DNA from 2 places in the Rahnella sp. CFA14(1/10) genome. Region 2 is predicted to be linked to the other one. Evidence: predicted binding sites of a transcription regulator. Region 2 holds the regulator's gene; the other holds the start of a gene.
The links. Region 2 encodes sigma-54, which starts transcription at its own class of promoters, with help from an activator protein. Its sites were predicted from a motif close to GTTGGCACANNTTTCGCTNT; they were not measured.
Positions count from the first base shown of each region.

Region 1: the regulator sigma-54 is predicted to act here: its motif matches at 1,795-1,814, upstream of EVX52_RS23855 (gamma-glutamyltransferase family protein).

Region 1 covers NZ_SEWS01000016.1:32,794-35,932, forward strand. Annotated here, with positions in the region: gene hpxX (oxalurate catabolism protein HpxX) at 1-99, opposite strand, end outside; gene EVX52_RS23855 (gamma-glutamyltransferase family protein) at 136-1,722, opposite strand; gene EVX52_RS23860 (MurR/RpiR family transcriptional regulator) at 1,914-2,753, shown strand; gene EVX52_RS23865 (transporter substrate-binding domain-containing protein) at 3,012-3,139, shown strand, end outside.
Region 2 covers NZ_SEWS01000010.1:153,973-157,111, forward strand. Annotated here, with positions in the region: gene hpf (ribosome hibernation promoting factor) at 77-364, opposite strand; gene rpoN (RNA polymerase factor sigma-54) at 388-1,821, opposite strand; gene lptB (LPS export ABC transporter ATP-binding protein) at 1,923-2,648, opposite strand; gene lptA (lipopolysaccharide ABC transporter substrate-binding protein LptA) at 2,655-3,139, opposite strand, start outside.

The sequences.
Region 1 (3,139 bases), on a different contig from region 2:
CAATTCCTGACGACGTGCGTCGTCGAGTTCCAGCGCCAGAACGGATTCCATCTGGCAGATATAGGCGGCCCAGCTGGTCGCTGCGGATGTCTCTTTCATGCTGCTTCCTTATCAATTTTCATGAGCGAACTCTGATCAAAATCCGGCTGCGCTGCCGTTGCTGCGCGGGTCGGAGGCCCCTTCAAACATGCCGTTGGTATGGCGGACGATCGCGCCAGCGTGGCCGACGGCTTCGCTGAAATCTGGCAACAGTTCGACGTCGTGACCACGCTGTCTCAGGCCCGCCAGCGTCGGATAGGCAAAACGGCTTTCCAGTTTCAGTGAATCCGAACTCTCGCCCCAGGTACGGCCAAGCAGCCAGCGCGGGCCGCTGATCGCCTGCTGTAACGATTGTCCCTGGACCACATGGCGGATAAACACGGCGGCCTGCGTCTGCGGCTGTCCGTCTCCCCCCATTGAGCCGTAAACCATCGTGCGCCCGTCATATAAGCGTGCGGCGGCAGGATTAAGGGTATGGAACGGTTGTTTGCCCGGCGCCAGCGCCAGTAAATGCCCTGCATCGAGGCTGAAGGACGCGCCACGGTTTTGCCACAACACGCCGCTGCCCGGCAGCACCACGCCACTGCCGAACTCGTGATAAATACTCTGGATAAAAGAAACAGCCAGTCCGCTGCTGTCCATCACACCCATCCAGACGGTATCGCCCGGTCCTTTACCTTTGCCCCAGTCGGCAGCGCTGTGGGGTTTGATGCGTGTGGCGAGGGCATCCAGATATTGGGGATCCAACAGGCTCTGGGCATCCTGCGTCATCATGCGCGGATCGGTGATAAAACGGTCACGCAGGCCGAACGCCAGTTTGGTGGCTTCAACAATGCTATGAATCGTCGCACTTTCATCCAGGGTTTCCAGCGGCAGGCGGTCAGTCAGGCCGAGGATCGCCAGTGAAACCAGCCCCTGCGTCGGCGGTGTCAGGTTGTATATTTCGCCTTTACTGTGTTTGAGCCGCAGCGGCACACGACGCTGAGGCTTGTAAGCCGCGAGATCAGCGCGGGTGACCGGCATGCCGAGCTTTTCCATGTCGGCGGCCATATTGTCGGCCAGCTCACCACGATAGAAACTGTTCAGCCCGTCCTCGCACAGCATCGATAATGTCTGCGCCAGCTGCGGCTGGGTAAAGCGATTTCCGGCGCGGGGGACATCGCCATTAGGCAGAAAAACGTCGGCGAAGGTGCTGAAATTTTCAAGTTCGTGTTGTTTGGCACGGGTCGCAGCTTCCTGCGAGGCCGTTACCGGAATGCCGTCAGCAGCGTAACGAATGGCATCACGCAGCAGGCGGGAGAGCGGTTTTTGCTCGCCGCCAAATTCAGCCGACACATTCAGCGCTTCCTGCCAGCCGCCGACAGTGCCTGCGACTGTCAGCGCGGCTTTCGGTCCCCGATGCGGAATATGCGTTTCACCGGCATAGAAATCGAGAGTGGCGAGGGAGCCTGCGGCACCGCTGGCATCTATTGCCACCGGGTTTCCCTGCGGTGGCACAATCAGCCAGAAGCCATCGCCGCCCAGACCGTTCATGTGCGGATAGACCACGGCAATTGTCGCGGCCGCCGCCACCATCGCCTCGATGGCATTGCCGCCTTCGCGCAATACTGCAAGCGCACTCTGGCTCGCCAGATGATGGGGTGTGACCGCCATGCCCAGCGGCGCGCTGTTACTGTTAATCATGCGATGTCCTTTTTGAAACGCTTTTTTTATGCTGCCCGCGCATGCAGGGATGTGGGCGCGTAGGGATAAAGTTAAGCAAGAGGTGTTCCACATCGGCAGAATCTTCACGCTTTCACTCATAATTTAGCTTGCATTGGCAAGCATAGTGCATGGTATGTTCCGCTGAAACATTGGTTACAAAAGGGACGGGGATGAAACAGATTGATGAACGTCTGCGTGACCATTACGCAGAGCTGACGCCGCAGGAACAGCGGGTGGCCGACTTTATTTTTGCCAGTATTGACGACCTGATGAGTTATAACAGCGCCGAACTGGCACGGCTGAGCGGCGTGTCGAAAGCCACGGTCAGCCGGCTGTTCAAGCGCCTGGGATATCCGAGTTACCGTGACATGCGCGATGAAATGCGCACCCTGCGCCAGAGCGGTATGCCGCTGACGGACAGTCGCGATGCGGTGCAGGGCAACACTTTGTTATCGCGGCATTATAAGCAGGAAATGGCCAACCTGACGCAGTGGATTAATCAGATTGATGGCGTACAGTTTGGCGCGCTGATCGCCGCCCTCAGTCAGGCGCGGCAGGTGCGCCTGCTGGGCTTTCGCAACAGTTATCCGGTGGCGCTGCATTTGCGTCAGCAACTGATTCAGGTACGCACTGGCGTGATGATGATGCCGCAACCGGGCCAGACGCTGGCTGAAGAACTGGTGGATCTGACTGTGCAGGATGTGGTGATTTTCGTTGCCTTCCGCCGCAGGCCGCGCATGGCGAAGGCAGTTCTCACGCAATTACAGACGATGGGCGTGCCGGTGTTGTTGATCTGCGAGCCGCAGGCCCAGACGCTGATCCCACTGGCAACCTGGCATCTGGCCGCGCCTCTCGACAGCGTATCGGCGTTTGACAGCTATTCTTCCGCCATGAGTCTGGCGAATTTACTCAGCAACGCATTGCTGCACGAGATGCTCACCTCAGGCCGGCAGCGCATTCATCAGATAAGCGATTTGTATAACGATCTGGATGAGCTTGAGCAGCGCTGATTCCCGTTTGCAGAACAAACTGAGCGCTTTTCTGGTGCCTTTGCACATTTTTAGTGCGTCATGATTTTCTTATTTTCAGTCCTTTTGCCCTGATTCAGGGCAAAAAAATCCCTCCTGATCGTATCCTCAATTTTCTAATTCCTTGTGGTACCGTGATTTTGTCCGCATTTTTTTCGCTGTGCTGGTTTTGGCACATTCGTTGCAGAGTTATAAATATAAGAATCTATCGTTTCAAAAACCTTTCACCGGAGATAATCTATGAACATGAACAAACGGCTGTTGATGTGGGCAGGTGCGGCAATGTTGGTGCTTCAGGCATCTGCCGTCATGGCCGATCAGTTACAGGATATTCAGAAACGCGGCGTACTGCGCGTGGCCGTTCCTCA
Region 2 (3,139 bases):
AGCTATATCGGCTCGTTTCCCGAAGGTCACAAGCCGATGCCCGAAGGTTTGTAGCACAGGGTTGGCTACATGAATGTCAGTGCTGTTTCAGTTTGTCTTTATGTTTATTCAGCTGTCGGGCCAGTTTATCAACCAGCCCATCAATCGCTGCGTACATATCCTGATGTTCCGAGGTGGCATGTAATTCGCCTCCGTTCACATGCAAAGTGGCTTCCGCTACTTTCTGCACCTTTTCCACGCTCAACACCACATACACCTGATTAATCCTGTCGAAATACTGCTCGAGCTTAGCCAGTTTCGACGTGATGAACTCTCTCAGGGGATCCGTGATCTCAATGTGATGTCCGGTAATGTTGAGCTGCATAATGTCTTCCTTCTCTGTTGAGGTCAAACTAACTGTTTACGTTGGTTTGAGGGCGGGATGGACAAAGACTCTCGGTATTTGGCGACAGTCCGGCGCGCAACCATAATTCCCTGATCGGAAAGCAGGGTTGCTAACTTGCTGTCACTGAGCGGTTTTACAGGATTCTCCGCTGCGATTAATTTCTTCACCAGCGCCCGGATCGCGGTTGACGATGCCTCGCCGCCGCTGTCTGTACTGACATGGCTGGAGAAGAAATACTTCAGTTCGAAAATACCACGCGGACTGTGCAGGAACTTTTGTGTCGTCACGCGTGAAATCGTCGATTCGTGCATTTCCACGGCACTGGCAATATCGGCCAGCACCATAGGTTTCATAAATTCTTCACCCAGTTCAAAGAACGCCTGCTGCTGCTCAACGATGCAGCGCGTCACTTTCAACAGCGTGTCGTTACGGCTTTCCAGGCTTTTAATTAACCACTTGGCTTCCTGCAGGTTGCTGCGGATAAATTGCCCGTCGCTGTCGCTGCGTGTGGAGTTACCCATCGCGGCGTACTGCTGGTTAATCTTCAGACGCGGAATGCTGTCGGAATTGAGTTCTACCGTCCAGACCCCTGACACTTTACGCACCAGCACATCCGGGATCACGTATTCGGATTCGCCGGTATTGATCGACTGACCCGGACGCGGATCCAGAGACTGGATCAGAAGCATCGCTCCTTTGAGTGTATCTTCTTTTAACCGGGTTGATCGCATAAGTGCGCGGAAATCATGGTTCGCCAGCAAATCGAGATGTTCGGTGATGATAAGACGGGCTTCAGTGATGAAAGGCGTGTCAGTGGCATATTGAGACAGCTGGATCAGCAGACAATCGCGCAGGTCACGTGCTGCCACCCCCACCGGATCAAAACGCTGAACGCGTTTAAGCACGGCCTCAACTTCGTCCATCGTGATGTTTTCATCACCGACGCTTTCGAGGATGTCTTCAAGGGAGACGGTCAGGTAACCGGTGTCATCCACCGCATCGACAATTGATGTGGCAATCGCGGCATCAGTATCAGAAAACGGCGTCAGCTCAACCTGCCACATCAGGTAATCCTGAAGGGTCTGGGTAGTTTCACCCTGATAAATGGGCAGCTCGTCGTCGCTGTAATCATTACCGGTACCGGACGGCGTGCCTGCGGTGTAAATCTCATCCCAGGTCGCGTCGAGCGGCAATTCTTCCGGCATATCTTTTTGCTCGAGCGCCTCGCGGGTGTCTAACCCCTCGCTGTCGGTGGCTTCTACCGAGTCGATTTCTTCATGAAGGTCAGTTTGTTCCAACAGAGGGTTGCTCTCCAGCGCGAGTTGGATCTCCTGCTGGAGCTCAAGCGTGGACAGTTGCAACAAGCGGATGGCCTGTTGTAACTGGGGAGTCATAGCCAGTTGTTGGCTGAGTCTGAGTTGCAAACCTTGCTTCATATCTTGGCTTAATTCCGTTGATGAGTGAAAACGGCAACACTTCTGTCAGAGACGGCCTGTTTCAGTGTAGGTGGAAACAGGCACGGTTCCGGCGGCACAGATCACAGACGGAATTCTTCACCAAGATAAACACGTTTAACTTGTTCATCAGCAAGAATGTCGGCTGGCGTGCCGTGGGCAATCAATTTCCCCTGACTGACAATATACGCGCGTTCACAAACGTCGAGTGTTTCGCGCACGTTATGGTCAGTGATCAGTACGCCGAGGCCGCTGTCACGTAAATGCTCAATGATTTTTTTAATGTCGATAACGGAAATCGGGTCAACCCCGGCGAACGGTTCATCCAGCAGGATGAATTTAGGGTTTGCTGCCAGCGCACGGGCAATTTCCACACGACGTCGTTCACCACCGGACAGTGACTGACCGAGGTTATCGCGCAAATGAGAAATATGGAACTCTTCCATTAATTCATTCGCGCGGTCATTACGCTGTTCTTTGGTCAGATCATCACGGATCTGCAGCACCGCCATCAGGTTATCAAATACACTGAGACGACGGAATATGGAGGCTTCCTGCGGAAGATAACCAATACCGCGACGGGCGCGGGTATGCAGCGGCAGCAGGCTGATGTCTTCATCATCAACGATGATACGGCCCGCATCGCGCTGGACAATGCCCACGACCATGTAAAAGGTGGTGGTTTTACCCGCACCATTTGGGCCCAATAACCCGACGATTTCACCCGAGTTGACCATCAGGCTGACATCTTCAACGACCTTACGGCCTTTGTATGCCTTGGCGAGATTCTCTGCGATTAATTTAGCCATAAAATATCAGTTACTCTTTTTGGTCGGCTGGCCGCCCGCTGCAGGCGCTTTTTGTTGCAGCTGCGAAGGGACCAGAACGGTCGTCACACGGTTACCCTTATCACTAAAAGCTTCCATTTGCTGTTTCTGTACCAGATAAGTAATGCGGTCGCCTTTCACATTGCTGTCCAGTTGCTCAAGGTAAGCATTGCCGGTCAGCGTGACGAGGTCATTTTCCACTTCGTAGCGGACTTTCTGGGCATGGCCTTTTACCGGTTTACCGTTGTCCTGCATCTGATAGAACGTCACCGGGTTACCGTAACCTTCTACCACTTCTTTACCGGACACACCCTGCGGACGTATCACCACCACTTTATCGGCTTTAACCTGGATCGTGCCCTGATTCACCACCACATTGCCGGTAAACGTCGCGGTATTGGTGTTGACGTCAAGTGCCTGATTTGCCGAGTCAATGGTGATCGGTTTCGTTGTGTCGTCTTTTAAGGCAAATG